Regions from separate parts of the Paraburkholderia sp. Ac-20336 genome, predicted to be linked through region 1. Evidence: riboswitches for the same ligand, from Rfam matches in the RefSeq annotation. Region 1 holds a riboswitch; each other region holds the start of a gene.
The links. A riboswitch is a leader RNA that binds a small molecule or an ion and turns the genes downstream of it on or off. The one in region 1 is predicted to bind cobalamin.
Positions count from the first base shown of each region.

Region 2: it holds a riboswitch for cobalamin, as region 1 does, so the genes downstream of both, GXB81_RS29800 (TonB-dependent receptor) here and cobW (cobalamin biosynthesis protein CobW) in region 1, are expected to answer to the same signal.
Region 3: it holds a riboswitch for cobalamin, as region 1 does, so the genes downstream of both, GXB81_RS21490 (HoxN/HupN/NixA family nickel/cobalt transporter) here and cobW (cobalamin biosynthesis protein CobW) in region 1, are expected to answer to the same signal.

Region 1 is NZ_JAAGPS010000155.1:4,963-10,943, forward strand. It holds gene GXB81_RS27495 (cobyrinate a,c-diamide synthase) at 1-1,071, opposite strand, end outside; gene cobO (cob(I)yrinic acid a,c-diamide adenosyltransferase) at 1,075-1,677, opposite strand; gene GXB81_RS27505 (cobalamin biosynthesis protein) at 1,674-2,246, opposite strand; cobalamin riboswitch at 2,490-2,730, opposite strand; cobalamin riboswitch at 2,810-3,090, shown strand; gene cobW (cobalamin biosynthesis protein CobW) at 3,211-4,329, shown strand; gene cobN (cobaltochelatase subunit CobN) at 4,336-5,981, shown strand, end outside.
Region 2 is NZ_JAAGPS010000207.1:871-6,851, reverse strand. It holds gene GXB81_RS29800 (TonB-dependent receptor) at 1-1,974, opposite strand, end outside; cobalamin riboswitch at 2,064-2,323, opposite strand; gene GXB81_RS29795 (ATPase) at 2,532-2,891, shown strand; gene GXB81_RS29790 (cell division protein ZapA) at 2,888-3,202, shown strand; RNA gene ssrS (6S RNA) at 3,380-3,561, shown strand; gene GXB81_RS29780 (EVE domain-containing protein) at 3,694-4,152, shown strand; gene GXB81_RS29775 (SIMPL domain-containing protein) at 4,415-5,143, shown strand; gene lgt (prolipoprotein diacylglyceryl transferase) at 5,290-5,981, opposite strand, start outside.
Region 3 is NZ_JAAGPS010000085.1:23,399-29,379, reverse strand. It holds gene GXB81_RS21505 (sensor histidine kinase) at 1-1,590, opposite strand, end outside; gene GXB81_RS21500 (ammonium transporter) at 2,038-3,225, shown strand; fluoride riboswitch at 3,265-3,326, shown strand; gene crcB (fluoride efflux transporter CrcB) at 3,402-3,782, shown strand; cobalamin riboswitch at 3,938-4,076, shown strand; gene GXB81_RS21490 (HoxN/HupN/NixA family nickel/cobalt transporter) at 4,110-5,171, shown strand; gene GXB81_RS21485 (IclR family transcriptional regulator) at 5,628-5,981, shown strand, end outside.

The sequences.
Region 1 (5,981 bases):
CGCGTGACCGGGCACGAGGCCGAGCATGGGCGTGCTCGTGCCGTGCGCGTCGGTCAGCCGGTCGAGCAGATAGAGCATGCCGCCGCATTCGGCGACCACGGGCTTGCCCGCCGCGACGTGCGCGCGGATCGACGCGGCGCTGCGCGCGTTGCCGGCCAGCGTCGCCGCGTGCAGCTCGGGATAGCCGCCCGGCAGATAGAGCGCGTCGATGTCGTCGGGCAGGGCTTCGTCGGCGAGCGGCGAGAAGTCGTGCACTTGTGCGCCGAGCGCTTCGAGCAGCGCGACGTTGGCCGGATAGATGAACGAGAACGCGGCGTCGCGCGCTATCGCGATCCGCTTGCCTTCGAGCAGGCGCGGCAAGACTTCGGGCACGGGCGAGTCGAAGTCGACGGCCGGCGGCAACTCGGCGAGCGCGGTTGCCGCGAGCGTATCGGCCGCGTGCTCGAGGCGCGCGTCGAGGTCGTCGATTTCGTTCGCCTGGTGCAGGCCAAGGTGCCGGTCGGGCAGCGTGATTTCGTCGCTCGCGGCGATGTGCCCGCACCAGTGCAATTCGGGCGGCAGCGCTTCCTGCAGCATCTGCGCGTGGCGCGCCGAGCCGACGCGATTCGCGAGCACGCCATGAAACGGCAGTTCGGGCCGAAAGCGCGCGAGCCCGAACGCGAGCGCGCCGAAGGTCTGCGCCATCGCCTGCGCGGAGATCACCGCGAGCACCGGCACGCCGAACGTCGCGGCGAGATCGGCGCTGCTCGGCGTGCCGTCGAACAGGCCCATCACGCCTTCGATCAGGATCAGATCGGCCTCGGCCGCCGCCTGCGCGAGCAGGTTGCGGCACGCGGTTTCACCGACCATCCACAGATCGAGCGACAGCACCGGCGCGCCGCTCGCGCGCGCGAGGATCATCGGGTCGAGAAAGTCCGGGCCGGTCTTGAACACGCGCACGCGCCGTCCGAGCCGCCGGTGCAGGCGCGCGAGCCCCGCCGTGATCGTGGTCTTGCCCTGGCCCGAGGCGGGCGCGCTGATAAAGAGCGCGGGACAGGCCGGGCGGCGCGTCGCTTCGGGCGCTGACGGCATCGCTCAGAACTCCACGCCGCGCTGCGCCTTCACGCCCTGCTCGCGATACGGATGCTTGATCGCGCGCATTTCGGTGACGAGATCGGCGGCTTCGATCAGCGCGTCCGGCGCATGGCGGCCGGTCACGACGACGTGCAGCATCGGCGCGCGCGCGTTGATGACCGACAGCACTTCGTCGAGCGGCAGGTATTCGTACTTGAGCACGGTGTTCAGTTCGTCGAGGATCACCATCTGATAGTCGCCGCTTTCGATCATCCGGCGCGCCTCGTCCCAGCCCTTGCGCGCGGTGGCGATGTCGGCGTCGCGGTTCTGGGTGTTCCAGGTGTAGCCGTCGCCCATCGTGACGAAATCGCAGTGTGCGATCGCGCCGAGAAAGTCGCGCTCCGAGGTATGCAGCGCGCCCTTGATGAACTGCACGACGCCAAGGCGCATGCCGTGGCCGAGCACGCGCACGGCCATGCCGAACGCGGCCGTGCTTTTGCCCTTGCCGGTGCCGGTGTTGACGATCAGCAGGCCTTTCTCGACGGTCGCGGCGGCCTGTTTCTTTTCATGGCCCTCGCGGCGGCGTTCGGTCATGCGTTGATGCGATTCGGGATCGGTTTTCATCGAAGGTCCTGTTGGGGAGTGTCGGGTTGGGTTGGAGCGGTGTCGGCGTCGCTGCTGGCCGAGGCGATCGCGACGGTAACGCCGTCGTGCACGGTCTTGGGTACGAGCAGGCGCGCGGGCTGTGTGGGCGATGCAGCGGCTGACGCAGCCGCCAGGGTCTGCGCCGCGAGCAGCGCGCAGGGTTCGCAAACGCCATCGACGCCGAGATGCGTTTGCGCGGCCAGCGACGGCGTGGCGACCGGCACCGCGGCGATCTGCTCGCGGCTGAACACCTGCAACGGCAGCGCATGACGCGCGCAGAATTCGCGCAGGCCCGCTTCGTGGGCCTTGGCGTCGAGCGTGGCGACGGCGTGAATCTGTTCGAAAGAAGCGACGCACGTGTGCGAGCCGAGCGCGGCGCGCACCGCCGCTTCGATCTGTTGCGCCGAACTGCCGAGGCGACAGCCGATGCCGACGCCGAGCGTCTTGCCCGGGCGTCCGGTGTGTCGAGCGGCATCGGCTTTGGCTTCGGCATTCGCGTCAGCGCAAGAGGCCTCGTGCCCGGCGCTGGCGAGCGAGGCGCGCGTCATCGCGGCATGCAAGGCAAACGCCTCGCGGTAATGGAAAAAGGGCGGCTGCCTGCAAGGGCGCACGCGGCAAGGAAGATCGAGGTCATGCGGTACTGCGAATCCGGGCTTGGACCATCGCGCGGCGCGTTGCGTTTTCGCGGCGAAAACCCCGTGGAAAAACGCCACGCTTGGCGCGGCCATGCTTGAACGCCATCACATCCGTTCCCCGCGGATTCCGGCGGCCGGCAGCGCAGCGATGAACGCGGCGCCGCCTCCGCGTCTGGCCGGTATCCGGGCTGGCGGCCTCACGCGCTTTGCCTTCCCGTCCGGATTCGTCGGACAGTGGCGCGAAAAACGCATGTGCGACGCGGCCGGAACGGCGCTCGCGTCGCAGGTCGCTTACCGTTGCGGGGACAGCACAGATTGAACGCATGACGCGCTGCCTGTTTCCCGTTTAACTGCACACGCGAGTGCATGTGCGGGCACCAAACGCGCGCATACGATAGCACATGGCGCCCCGCCGGATAAGCGCGCGCGGCGCTTCACGCGGTGTCCTTTCCTTGACTGCGCATGGCCGTGGGCCTACACTCGCACGCACTTCTGGTGCTCGCGCGCGCATCCATGCGCGTGCAGTTAAACGGGAAACAGGGAGCCCACCTGCTCTGGAACGGGCCAACCTGTGCTGTCCCCGCAACGGTAAGCGAAAAGCGGTATCGGCTGCATGGCCGGCCACCGCGGAGCCGGCTTCGATGTCCACGCGCAAGGCTGCGTCGGCATATCACCACTGGTCGAGAAACCACTCGGCCGGGAAGGGGAAGCGGCGCTTTCGCCAGCCCGGATACCGGCCCGAAGATGCAGGACGGACGCCACGGGGATGCGGCGTCGCGTTCACGACCTCACTTTCCGCTTTCTGTTTTCCGTTGTCGCGGCAACGCCGGCGCTCGTTCCGGCATGCGCGGCGCAACGCCTTCGGATGAACCTCACGATGCAAACTCAATTGCGCAAGATCCCCGTCACGATCGTCACGGGCTTTCTCGGCAGCGGCAAAACCACGCTGCTGCGGCACATTCTTCAGCATGCGGGCGGCAAGCGCATCGCGGTGATCGTCAACGAGTTCGGCGAACTCGGCATCGACGGGGAGATCCTCAAGGGTTGCGGCATCGGCTGCGATGAAAACGGCGTCGAAACCGAAGGGCAACTGTATGAACTCGCGAACGGTTGCCTCTGCTGCACCGTGCAGGAAGAGTTTTTTCCGGTGATGGAAAAGCTCGTCGAGCGCCGCGGCGAAATCGATCACGTGCTGATCGAAACCTCGGGTCTCGCATTGCCGAAGCCGCTCGTGCAGGCGTTCAACTGGCCGCAGATCAAGAGCAGCTTCACGGTCGACGCGGTCGTGACCGTCGTCGATGGTCCGGCTGCCGCGAGCGGCCAGTTTGCCGCGAACCCGGTCGCCGTCGATGCGCAGCGCAAGGTCGATCCGAATCTCGATCACGAATCGCCGCTGCACGAGCTGTTCGAAGATCAGTTGTCCGCGGCCGATCTCGTGATCCTGAACAAGACCGACCTCGTCGACGATGCGCAGCAGCGCGCGGTCGAAGCGCTGATTCGCGGGGAGATTCCGCCGCAGGTGAAGATCGTGCGCGCGCAGCAGGGCCAGCTCGATCTGCACACGCTGCTCGGGCTCGAAGCGGCTTCGGAAGAGACGATCCACCTGCGCCACGATCATCACGGTTCCGCCGACGATCCCGACCACCACCACGACGAATTCGATTCGGTCGTCGTGGAAGCGCGCGTGTCGTCGCGCGACGCGGCGATCGCCGCATTGCAGACGCTTGTCGAAGGCCACACGATTTATCGCGTGAAGGGCTTTGCCGCGTTGCCGGGCGCGGCGATGCGCCTCGTGATTCAGGGCGTGGGGCGGCGCTTCGACAGCTATTTCGACCGGCGCTGGCAGGCTGGCGAAAATGACGGCGGCGCGCACGCCGGCAGCCGTTTCGTGCTGATCGGCGAAGACCTCGATCAGGCCACGCTGCAACGCGCGTTCGACGCGGCACTCGACGCCGCCGCTCCTGCGCCCGCGAGCGTTGCCGCACACCAGGCGTAAGCGCTCATGCATCTGCTACGCACGACGCCGGGCGGTTTCGTCGACGATACGCAGGGCGTGATCCGTATCGATCAGCAGCCTGCCGATATCGTCGTGCTCAGTTCCGCCGACACCACGCTGTCGCTGCTCGCGAGCGTGGTTCCGCGTCTCGGCGACGGCTTCCCGAGCCTGCGGCTCGCCAACGTCACCTATTTGCGGCAGCCGGCGTCGGTCGATTTCTATCTCGACGACGTGTTGCAGCATGCACGCGTCGTCGTGGTCGATCATCTCGGCGGCGAGGCTTACTGGCCGTACGGCATCGAGCAGGTCGTCGCGCTCGCGCAGCGCAGGCAGCAAACGCTTGCGATGTTTTCCGGCGATTTGCAGGAAGACCCGAACCTGCTCGCGCGCAGTACCGCGAGCGCCGAGCTGTGCCATCAGTTGTGGCGTTATCTGCGCGAGGGCGGCCCGCAGAATGCCGAGGCGTTCCTGCGCTGCATCGCCTATCGCGCGCTCGATTGGGGACGCGAGCCCGAGCCGCCGCGCGCGTTGCCGGCCGCGTCGCTCTATCATCCCGCGCACGACACGCCGACCATCGCCGACTGGCAGGCGCGCTGGCGCCAGGACGCGCCTGTGGTCGCGATTCTGTTCTACAAGGCGCATCTGCAGGCTGCCAATACCGCGGTGTTCGATGCGCTGATCGACGCGCTCGAAGCGCAAGGGCTCAATCCGCTGCCGCTCGCGATCACGTCGCTGAAAGATGCGGTGAGCCGCGAAGTCGTGCAGTCGCTGTGCGCGCAGCACGATGCTGCACTCGTGCTCAATACGACCGCGTTCGCCGCGTCCGCGATCGACGACCCCGAGCCGCTCGCGCTGGCCGGCGACGCGCCGGTGTTGCAGGTGATCCTGAGCGGCGGCAATCGCGAGGACTGGCTCAAGGACAATCACGGCCTCAATTCGCGCGACATCGCAATGCATATCGCGCTGCCGGAAGTGGACGGCCGCATCATCACGCGTGCGATCAGCTTCAAGGGGCTCGCCTATCGTTGTCCGCATACCGAGGTCGACGTGGTCCGCTATCAGCCCGACCTCGAACGCGTGCGTTTTCTCGCCGAACTGAGCCGCCGCTGGTGCCGTCTACGTTCGCTCGACAATGCGGACAAGAAGCTCGCGCTGATTCTCGCGAACTATCCGATGAGCGAAGGGCGCATCGGCAATGGCGTCGGGCTCGATACGCCGGCTTCGGTGGTCGGCATTCTGTCGATGCTGCGCGGCGAGGGCTATCGTGTTGGCGAATTGCCCGAAAACGGCGCTGCGTTGTTGCAGAAACTCACCGAAGGCGTGACCAACGATCCGGTCGTGCGCGATCTGCGTCCGGCCTTGCAAAGCCTTGCACTCGACGACTATCTCGCGCATTTCAACGCGCTGCCGGCGAGCGTGCGCGATGCGTTGAACGCGCGCTGGGGCCCGCCCGAGCAGGACCCGACGCTGCGGCGCGGGCGCTTCATGATCGCGGGCTGGCGCTGCGGGCACGTATTCGTCGGCATTCAGCCCGCGCGTTCGCGCGAGCAGGGCGATTACGCGAGCTATCACGATGCCGAACTCGTGCCGCCGCATGCCTATCTCGCGTTCTATTTCTGGCTGCGCCGGCAGTTCGGCATCGACGCGGTCGT
Region 2 (5,981 bases), on a different contig from region 1:
ACCGCGTCGCGGCGAGTTATACGAGTAGGCCGTTTCATAGTCCTTGTTCAGCAGATTCTCGATTTGCGCGCTCACGTACCACGCTTTCGTGATGTTGTAGCGCGCCGACAGATTCACGATGCCATAGCCGCCCAGATTGCCGGTGCTGTCCACGCGCGGGCCGCTCACGATCCACTCGCCGCCCACGCGCCAGCCGCCGATGCTGCGATTGATCGCGAGCGAGCCGAAGCGTCGCGCGCGCCGCACGAGGTCGACGTCGTTGTCGAGATCGACGGGATTCTGCAGCGTCAGCGAGGCGCGCACGTCGGTCTTGCCGACATGCCCGCTCCACGATCCTTCGAGCCCCTGCACTTTCGCGTGCCCGACGTTCTCGGCCAGATAGATGCCGGGGATCGTCTGCACGTAATCGATCAGATTCGTATAGCGCGTCTGAAAGGCACTGACACGCACCACGCCGAGCAGGTTCGATGCGTACTGCAAACCCGCTTCGACCGAATGACTGCGCTCGGGCCGGATCGACGGATTGCCGCTCAACGGATAGTACAGATCGTCGAAGCTCGGCGCGCGGAACGCGTCCGAATAGCTTGCGGTTGCCTTCCAGTGCGAGGTGATGTCGAAGCCATAGCCGAGATAGTAACTGTTCGCCCCGCCGAAATCGGAGTACTGGTCGCGCCGCACGTTAGCCTGAATCTGATTGCGGCCGAAGCGCGCGGTATAGCCCGCGAATACCGAATCGACGTGACGGTTGGGCGCCGCGAACGTATCGGAATCGAGGCTCTGATCGAGATGCTCGTAGCCGAGTTGCAGCTTCTGGTTCGCGGCCAGCGCGAAATCGTTCTGCCAGGTGTACTGGCGATTGTCGGTATCGAAGCGGCCGTTGTCGATGCCGTTGGTATTCGACACGCTGCGGTCGTCGCCCTCGGCGACCGTGAAATGCGTGGTCCACCAGTCGGTCAGCTTGCCGTTCGCGAACACCGAGACCTGACGCACCTTGCTATAGAGGTTGTTCAGATCGGTCGGCTCGCCATAGGCGTTGTCGTAGCTGTTGTTGCCGTTCGACTGGAAATAGGTGACGCCGGCGTCCCACCTGTCGCTGAACTTGTGACGCAGCGATGCCGAGAGGCTCTCGTTCAGATTGCCGTTCGCGTTCGGATTCGCGCCGGGCGCTTGCAGCGGATCGAGCGAGGAAAAGCCATCGGTTTTGGTGCGCGCGAGCGAGATGTTGAAGGTCGTGCGGCCGTCCTGATCGAGCGCGCCATTGACGCCGACGGTTTGCGTCTGCGTGTGATAACTGCCGTAGCCCAGCGAAAAATTGAAGCGCGGCGGATGATCGCCGCCATCTTTCGTGAACACCTGCACGACGCCGCCAATCGCACCCGAGCCGTACAACGCCGAGACATTGCCGTTCACGACCTCGACGTGATCGACCTGGTCGAGCGGAATCTGCGCGAGTTGCGCGGAACCGAGGCTCACCGAATCGACGCGCACGCCGTCGATCAGCACCAGCGATTGCGTCGACGACGCGCCGCGCAAAAAGAGGCTCGTCGTCGAACCGGGGCCACCTGTACGCGAGATTTGCGCGCCGGGCGCGAGTTGCAGCAGGCCGGGCAGATCGGTCGCGGTCGTGTCGGCAATGTCCTGCTGATCGAACAGCGTGGTCGGCGGGATCGTGTCAGTGAGTGCCTGCGGTCCGCGCTCGGCGGTCACGACGACTGGCGAGAGTACGGTGGCCGGCGGGGTCGCGCGGGTGTTCGCATCGGCATCGGCATTGGTATTCGCCTCGGCGGACGCGCTCGAAGCTGAAGCCGATGATGCGGCCGACGAAGCAGCCGGCGAAGCAACGGGCGATGCAACATCGGCCGGCACGGAAGACGCCGCCGACGCGGCAGCCGTGGTCCCGGCAGTCTGCGCATGCACGACGGGCGGCAGACCCGCGAACGCGAGCAGCGCCGCGCGGGCGAAGGGGGACAGCATGGGTGAGAGTCCTGTGGATAGCGTGCGCAGCCCGCTTCCCCGCAGGCCGACGCGTAACGAGGCGCCCCCGATGTTTAACGTTTTCGCGGGGGACGTCCTCTCCCTCTGGCCGGTATCCGGGCTGCGACACATCGGCCCCGCCTTCCCACGCGTAACGCGCAGTGGCACACTTGCAGGCTCGGCTTCGACCTGCAATCAGGACCGACCTGCATGACGAGTGCGGTCGCTTACCGTTGCGGGGGCAGCGCAGGTTCGCGCGTGCCGGTGTCGAACCCCGCGCGCGCCCTGCTTCCCGTTTAACTGCGCGCGCCGAAAAGCGCGCGCGGGCACCAGAGTGCGGCCAGTTTAGGAGCGACCCCGGCGAGCGTCAAGAAAGGTCAATCCCTGCGCGAGCCGTGCCGTTGAGTGCAGGTTATTGTCCGATCGACGAGCGGTTTTTCATCTTATGGTCGGGAAAATGCTTGCATAAAGCCAAGTTGTTACGTCTCGAAACGAGACAATTGTCGGAACCTGTAACATTCCGCGCTAAAATGCGAGGTCTTTAGAGGACGCAGCACATGCTCACCGAACTCGAATCACTCTCCCAGAACATCGGCAAGCTGATTGCGATCAGCCAGCGCCACCATGAAGCGCGGCTCGCGCTCGAAGAACAACTCGCGCACACGCGTGCCGAAGTCGAAGCCACGCATGCGGAACTCGCGCAATTGCGCGGGGAGCGCGATGCCCTGCAGGCGGAACGCGATGCGCTCTCCGCCAAGATCGACGACGCTCAGGTGCGCCTGAATGCGATTCTCGAGAAATTGCCGCGTGCCCGCGCGAGCAGCGAACCGGATAACCAGCTCGATCTGCTCGACTCCGCTCAACCCGAACCCGAGGAAGCGGAAAGCGACGTGAGCCGCCACGGAGAAAACGCATGACCACCAAGCAGATCGAAGTATCGATTCTCGACGTACCGTATCGTCTCGCCTGCTCGCCGGAAACCGAAGCCGCCCTGCTCGAAGCGGTCGCACGCGTCGATGCGGAAATGAAGAAAATCCGCAACGGCAGCAACGTGCGCGGCACGGATCGCATTGCCGTCATGGCCGCGCTGTCGCTGGCATCGGAACTGCTTAAGCTGCAAAACAGCGTGCGACACGGAGAAGCATTTCCCGCTGAAGAAATCCGGCGTACAATGCAGCAAATGAACGAACAGCTCGGTACTGTGATTGAACAGTACAGCTTGCAGTAAGCGGTCACAGTCGGCTTCGAACCCAATGTCGAACCGGTCGTGAATTCAACGAAGTAGCTTGAAACGCAGTACTTTTTTGCAAAGCGGGTGTGCGGTGTTGGTAAAGCACATGAGCACCTCTCGCAAGCGTTTGAGTTCTTCTGTTAAAGTTTGAACTGCTGTAGCTTCATCGGTTTAGCTTCCCTGCCTGGTTCGCCAAGGTCATATATTCCTTGAACCAATGCCATGTGCACGGTTGCGGAAATTTGTAGCACGGGCGTGCGCGTCACTCTGTCTGATGTACCCGAAGTGTTGCTAACTGCGACCAATTCTGAACCCCCGGTTCAGGATGCCGGCCTAGCGGCTAAGGCGGGGACCTTATCTGGAACGGCATCGTACTTCGGTTCGATGCCGTTTTTCTTTTGGGCTGCGTTTTCTGGTGCTGTTTTCAGGTGCCTTTTGCATGTACCGGTTCGCGCGCGTCGTTCAATCCCTCACGTTCAATTCGATTCATGCGCTACTGGCTGATGAAGTCCGAACCGGACGAAGCAAGCATCGACGATCTCGCCAACGCACCGCATCGCACGTTGCCGTGGACCGGCGTGCGCAACTATCAGGCACGCAATTTCATGCGCGACACCATGCAGATCGGCGACGGCGTGCTCTTCTACCATTCGAGCTGTCCCGAGCCTGGCATTGCGGGCATCGCGGAAGTCTCGTCCACCGCGTATCCTGACCCGACCCAGTTCGATAACAAGAGTCCGTACTACGACGCGAAGTCGTCGCAGGAAACGCCGCGCTGGATGCTCGTCGACGTCGTGTTCAAAAAGAAGATTCCGCTGATTCCGCTTGCTGCGCTGCGCGAGCATGCCGAGTTGCAGGACATGCGTGTGCTCGCCAAAGGCAACCGTCTGTCGATCACGCCGGTGACCGAAGCCGAATGGCGTTTCATCACAAAACAGCTTGTTTAAGGGCATATCCGGCGTTCGTTCGTGACTTATGACGAACGGGTGAACGCACCGTGTTGTTCTCCGCATGGCGGATAACGCCGAATTAGGGAACCAAGACAACGCGAGTCGCGCCTAATGATCGGACACGCGTGTTGCAGGGCTCATTGAAGGGCTTCGCCTGGCCGGCGAGCCAGCCCGTCGCGAAAGAGAACCCGCAACCCCTACGCCATCACATGTCACTTGTGTCACACGTGCACAACCTGTTCAAACAAGGAGTTCAACAATGACGAAACAAGCCGCACGGGCCCTCGCACTCGCTCTCGCCTGCACCGCGCCTGTCGCGCTCGCGCTGACCCCGACCCTCGCGCGCGCGCAAAGCGTCATGCCGCAGCCCGCGGGCGTGCTGTCGCTCAATGCGCAGGCGAGCGCGGAAGTCCCGCAGGACGTCGTCGACATCACATTGTTTTACGAGCAGGAAGCGAGCGATCCGTCCTCGCTCACGGCCACGCTGAACGAGCGCGCCGACGCCGCCTTGCAGAAGGCGCGCGGCGTCAGCGGCGTAACGGCGCGCACGGGCGCATTCTCGATCTTCCCGTCCACCGATCGCGATGGCCACATTTCGACGTGGCGCGGCCGCGCCGAAGTCGTGCTCGAATCCCGCGACTTCGGTTCGGCATCGAAGCTCGCGGGACAGATGGCATCGATCATGCAGGTCGGCAACGTGAGTTTCTCGCTGTCGCCGGAAGCGCAGCGTGCCGCCGAGCAGAAGCTCACCGGCGAGGCGATCCGATCGTTCCGCGAACAGGCCGCTTCGTCGGCGCAGGCATTCGGCTTTAATGGCTATTCGATCCGCGAGGTCAATGTGAATCACGGCGGCGTCATGCCGCGCCCGGTCATGATGATGAGCGCGCGTGCCATGGGCGCCGAAGCGAAGAGCGTGGCGCCGATGCCGCTCGAAGGCGGCACGTCGACGGTGACGGTCAACGTGTCGGGATCGGTGCAGATGAAGTAACGCGCGCGGGAACGCAAACGCGCAAACACACATACCTGCAAACTCTAAAGGTTCTAAAGACCCGCCGCGCCGACCGCCACGCTGCCCGACAAGACAAGGCAAACCGCGGCGCGCGGCTCGACGGATCAACCGCATCGACCCAAGGCTCAGCTCGCGCTCACCGCCTGCGCCGGCTCGCGGCGCCCGCGTCGATAGGCCCACACCATCAGGCCGATGCCCGCGAGAATCATCGGCAGCGACAGCCATTGCCCCATCGACAGACCCATTGCGAGCAGGCCAAGGAAATCGTCCGGCTCGCGTGCGAACTCGACCGTAAAGCGTGCGAGGCCATAGCCGATCAGGAACATCGCGGAAATCGCGCCGAGCGGCTTCGGCTTGCGCGAGAAGAAGATCAGCACGAAGAACAGCGCCACGCCTTCGAGCGCGATCTCGTACAGTTCCGACGGATGCCGCGGCAGCATGTGATATTGCGCGAACACTTCGTTCAGATGCCATTGCGCGGCCAGTTGCGGATGCGCGGTGAGCCATGCGGCGTCGTCGGGCGCGGCGCCCGGAAACAGCATTGCCCACGGCGAAGCCGGATCGGTCACGCGGCCCCACAGCTCGCCGTTGATGAAGTTGCCGAGACGCCCCGCCGCGAGGCCCGTGGGCACCATCGGCGCAACGAAGTCGGTGACTTGCAGCCACGAGCGCTTGCGCTGATACGCGAACAGGATCATCGCGAGCGTGACGCCGAGAAAGCCGCCGTGAAACGACATGCCGCCTTCCCACACCTTGAAGATGTCGAGCGGATGCGCGAAGTAGAAGCTCGCCTTGTAGAACAGCACGTAGCCGAGCC
Region 3 (5,981 bases), on a different contig from region 1:
TGCCCCAGCCCCCGCTTCGGGCAGCGACAGATAAAACGTCGTCCCGGTTCCTTCCTTCGACTCCGCCCACACGCGGCCGCCGTGCCGCTCGACCATGCGCCGCACGAGCGCGAGGCCGATGCCCTCGCCGGCCGTCGCGTTGCCGTGCAGACGCTGGAACGCGTTGAACAGACGCGGCAGCGCGACCGCCGGAATCCCGAGGCCGTTGTCGCGCACGTAGAAGATGCGCAGCGACTGCACGCCGGGCGGCGCCGGCGTCGTGCCGATTTCGATGCGGCCTTCGCGCGCCGGCGCCAGATAGTTGACCGCATTGCCGACGAGGTTCGCGAAGATCTGTTCGAGCGCGGTCGGATCGCCCCACACCGCCGGCAATTCGCCGAGCGTCACGCGCGCGCGCCGCGCGCGGATCGAGCCCTGCATCGCATCGACGACGCGCTGCACGATGTCGCGCACGTCGACCTTCTGGCGCCGGTATTCGACGCGGCCGACGCGCGAGAGCCGCAGCAGCGCGTCGATGATGTGCGACGAGCGCAGCACGGCCGTCTGCAGATAATGCAGCGCCTCGCCGACGTCCTCGTCGATCACGCGCTCGATGCGTTGCCGCGCGCCGGCCGTGAGCGTCGATTCGCGCACCGCCGCGCGCAGTTCGTCGCAGGCGCGGATCAGTTCCTTCGAAAAGCCCTGCAGGTTCACGAGCGGCGCGCGCAGATCGTGCGACACGCTGTAGATGAACATCTCGTTTTCCTGGGTCTGCTGCCGCAGCGTCTCGTTGATGCGCGCGAGTTCGGCCGCGCGGCGCTCGAGGTCCGCATGAAAGCGCGCCTCGATGCGCTCGGCTTCGAGCAGACGGCGGCTCGTCTCGTGCAAGGTCAGGTCGAGCCGCGCGATCTCGTCGCGGCCTGCGCCGATCGGCGCAAGCGGCTCGTTGCTGGCGAGGCGCCCGGCGTTGTCGGAAAGCTGCGCGAGCCGGCCGCGCACGCCGCGCGTGAACAGCCACACGGCCATCGCGACGAACAGCAGCGAGCCGAACGCGGCCGCGACGATCAGCGATTGCTGACGGTCGCGCGCGGCGTCGGCGGCATTCGAGCGCAGCATGTCGAGGCGCCGCTCCTCGGCCTGGAACGCGGTCACCTGCAGACGAAAATGGTCGAGCACGTCGGCCTGGGCGAGATCGTGGAAGCGCGCGAGAATGTCGGCGCGGCGCCCCGCGTGCATCAGGTCCTCGATCCGGTCCGACCATTGGCGATACGCCTGCACCGCCTGGCGCACCTCGACCACGCGCTCGACCTGCGCCGGATTGTCGGCGACCAGCTCGGCCAGTTGATCGATGCGCCGGTCCACGTCGACCCATACCGCGACCGGCGTCGTGAAGCGGACGTCGTTGGCAAGCACGGCGCCGCGCAGCGCGACCGATTCCGACAGCACCGGGTCGAGAATCGCGGTGCTCTGGCGCAGCACTTCCTCGCTGTGCATTGCCCAGCGCTCGGCTCGCGCCGTATCGGCCTGCGCCTTCACGAGTCCGGAGAGCAGCGCCAGTTCGAGAACGGCGGGAATCGCGATCAGCAACAGGCCTTTAGTGGTCAGTCTCATGCGTACGCATTGGTGGGAATGGCCGGCGGATCGTGCACGGAATCGGCACATTATGTCGGCGTTTGCGCGGGAAGACAAAGCGGGCCGCAGGCCGGGCCGCACGGGAAGCCGGCGCGAACGCGACGCGAGACACGCCGCCCGGCTGTCGGGCGCCGTATGCGCCGCATACACCGCAGGCGCCTCATGCGTCAGGAATCCAGATAAAACTGTAATAGAAATCGAAGATTATGCCCCCGGCTGGATCATTCCCGCCGCCATCCGGCGCGCATGCACTTTTTTTGTGCCTGTTGTCGCTATTCAGGTGCAAAGTCCAGCCCACGCGGCACGGTGCGAAATCGTGTGCAAGTCCATCCCGGTGCCTGCTTGCACCGCACCGGCGCCGCCGGCACAACTTTGGCCCACTTCTTGCTCACATAGCGCACTTTTTGGCATAAGCGGGACACATCGATGGAAAGTCTGAAATACGGCGCCGACACCGAGTTTCTTCTGCTCGGCGCCGCCATGGTGCTGGCGATGCACGCGGGCTTCGCGTTCCTTGAACTCGGCACGGTGCGCAAGAAGAATCAGGTCAATGCGCTCGTCAAGATCCTCGTGGATTTCGCCGTCTCGACGATCGCGTATTTCTTCATCGGCTACACGATCGCGTACGGCGTGCAGTTTTTCGGCAGCGCCGCGTCGCTCGCCGAGCACAACGGCTACGGGCTCGTGCGCTTCTTCTTCCTGCTGACGTTCGCCGCCGCGATTCCGGCGATCGTCTCGGGCGGCATCGCCGAGCGCTCGAAATTCAACCCGCAGCTGTTCGCGACGTTCGTGCTGGTCGGCTTCGTCTATCCGTTCTTCGAAGGCATCGCGTGGAATGACCGCTTCGGCATTCAGGACTGGCTCACGCAGGCGTTCGGCGCGCCGTTCCACGACTTCGCGGGCTCGGTCGTCGTGCACGCGTTCGGCGGCTGGGTCGCGTTGCCGGCCGTGCTGCTGCTCGGCGCGCGCCACGGCCGTTATCACCGCGACGGCGGCATCGCCGCGCATCCGCCCTCGAACATTCCGTTTCTCGCGCTCGGCGCATGGGTGCTGACGGTCGGCTGGTTCGGCTTTAACGTGATGAGCGCGCAGACGCTCGACAAGATCAGCGGCCTCGTCGCGGTCAACTCGCTGATGGCGATGGTCGGCGGCACGCTGAGCGCCTGGTTCGCCGGCCGCAACGACCCCGGCTTCACGTACAACGGCCCGCTCGCCGGACTCGTCGCGGTATGCGCGGGCTCCGACCTCATGCACCCGCTCGGCGCGCTGGTGACGGGCGGCATCGCCGGCGTGCTGTTCGTCTATATGTTCACCTGCGTGCAGAACCGCTGGCGCATCGACGACGTGCTCGGCGTATGGCCGCTGCACGGCCTGTGCGGCGCGTGGGGCGGCATCGCGGCCGGCATCTTCGGGATGCGCGCGCTGGGCGGCATGGGTGGCGTGTCGCTCGGCGCGCAGGTGCTCGGCACGCTCGGCGGCATCGTCGTGGCGGTGCTCGGCGGCACGCTCGTGTATGGCGTGATCCGCATGACCGTGGGCCTGAGGCTCGATCAGGAAGAGGAATACAACGGCGCGGATCTGTCGATCCACAAGATTTCGGCGACGCCGGAGTGAGCCGGGGTGCGCGTACAAATGCGCACACCGATGTTAGACTGCGCGGCTGGAGATGGCATTCTCCCTTAACCGCCCTTGGGGCTGATGATGCCTGCTACGCCCGGTCATGCGGACGCGGCATCGTCTCGCCCGCATGAACCGGTTTGTCGACACACTCCGGTTTCCGATCCTCTTCCATGTATTGGTCCTTTCTCGCTGTCGCCATCGGCGGCGCACTCGGCTCGCTGTTTCGCTGGTTCCTCGGCATTCGCCTGAACGGCCTGTTTAGCGGACTGCCGCTCGGCACGCTGGCCGCCAACGTGATCGCCGGCTACATCATCGGCGTGGCGGTCGCGGGCTTCGCGCGCGTGCCGCAACTCGCGCCGGAATGGCGGCTCTTCGTCATCACCGGTTTGATGGGTGGTCTCTCAACGTTCTCGACCTTCTCCGCCGAAGTCGTGCAACGCCTGCAGGACGGACGGCTCGGCTGGGCGGCCGGCGAAGTCGCGATTCACGTCAGCGCCTCGCTCGCGATGACGATCCTCGGCATCGCAACGGTGTCGCTGCTGTCGCGCTGAGCAGCCGGCTCGACACTCGCTCGGCACCCGCGCAGTACTCGCGTGCGGACATGCGTGCCGCCGCCCGAAAAACCCAACCGGGAGCGAAACCGGAACCCGTTCGACGGTCTCGCCGACTCTCGCGGCCGGCGCAGAAATCGACTTTTCAGTATCGGCGATGTATAAGCCCACAGGGCCTACGCCTCAACACGGACACAGCGGGAAGCCGGTGAGATTCCGGCGCGGTCGCGCCACTGTATCGGGGGAACCTGTTTCACCCCGGAGTCAGACCTCGCTATGTCGTCTTTTCCCAACCTGCACGGAACGCGCAATTCCTGGAGATTCAACATGCTTGATCGACTCGTCGAGATTTTCAACGATTCGGATTCGAGAGTCCGCAGCAAATTATTCGGCATCTACGGCGTGCTGATCGCCATCAACCTGCTCGCGTGGCTGTGGGCGATCGTGGCGTTCCACCACTATCCGGTGCTGCTCGGCACCGCGCTGCTCGCGTACGGATTCGGCCTGCGCCATGCCGTCGACGCCGACCACATCGCCGCCATCGACAACGTGACGCGCAAGCTCATGCAGGAACGCAAGCGGCCCGTTGCCGTGGGCTTCTTTTTCTCGCTCGGCCATTCGAGCGTGGTCGTGCTCGCGTCGGTCGCGGTGGCGCTCGCGACCACCGCGATCCAGGGCCGCTTCGACAACTACAGGGAGATCGGCGGCATCGTCAGCACGGCCGTGTCGTCCTTTTTCCTGTTCGCGCTCGCGCTGATGAACTTCCTGATTCTGCGCGGCATCTACCGCGCGTGGCGCCACGTGCGCAATGGCGGCGCCTATGTCGACGACGACTTCGACATGCTGCTCGCGAATCGAGGCTTCATCGCGCGCCTGTTCCGGCCGCTCTTCCGGCTCGTGACGCGTAGCTGGCACATGTATCCGATCGGCTTTCTGTTCGGCCTCGGCTTCGACACCGCCACGGAAATCGGCCTGCTCGGCATCGCGGCGACGCAGGCGGCCAAGGGGCTCTCGCCGTGGGCGATCATGGTGTTTCCGGTGCTGTTCAGTGCGGGCATGTCGCTCGTCGACACGCTCGACGGCCACCTGATGCTCGGCGCCTACGGCTGGGCGTACGAAAGGCCGCTGCGCAAGATCTACTACAACATGACGATCACGCTCGTCTCGATCGCGGTCGCGCTCGTGATCGGCGGCATCGAGGCGCTCGGCCTTCTCGCGGATCAGCTGAACCTGAAAGGCGGCATCTGGGACGCGATCGGCGCGCTCAACGATAACTTCGGCATGCTCGGCTACATCATCATCGGCATCTTCGCGCTCAGCTGGCTCGTGTCGGCGGTGATCTATCGCGTGAAGCGTTTCGACGAGGTGCAGACCAACCCGCAGGTCTGAGCGTACGAGAGCGGAAAGAAAGCGGAAAAGAAAAAAAGGCGTCACGTTGCCGTGACGCCTTAAAAGTTCTAGCCATTCCGAGGGCCGTGCTAGAACCTGAGAGACGGTATTAAAGCAAAAGCAGCGGGGGTTAAAAGCGGTGCCTGAAAGCAGACTTCGAAAGCATTCGCCGCCGAGCCCCTTGCATTCCCGCGCGATACGGGCAACGGGAACGATACGGCCGGCAACCTTTCTGGAAGATTCCATCTTTCGAAATAATGTTCCATTTTTTATGATTATGCTGACTAAGTCAAGCAAAATCCGAATCCAGGTCGTTCCGGCAACTTTTTCCGATAGAATCGATTTGTCACAAACAAAACTGAACTGGTGCCACGGCTGGAAGATGCCCGCCGTCTTCCGTAGACCGGCCGTCGACGGGGGACGAACTCAGAATCTGAAATACAGTTCCAAAAAACCATGAAACGACCTACTCCGATCCCGAGCGCAGCGGTCGTCGCCAAAGACCGGGACGGCTCGGGCGACGAAGTCACCGCCCTCGCTCGCGGCCTGACCGTGCTGCGCTCGATTGCCGCCGCGAACGCGCCGCTGAGCAATCGCGAACTCGCCGAACTCACCGGCATTCCGAAGCCGACGGTCTCGCGCATCACGGCGACGCTGGTCAGCGCCGGCTTCCTGCTGCGGCTGCCCGACAGCGAACGCTTCGTGCTGACTTCGTCGGTGCTGGAGCTGAGCAACGGCTTTCTGCGCAATTTCGACATCCGCGCCCGCGCACGGCCTTTCCTGATCGAACTCGCCGAGCGCACCGCCCTC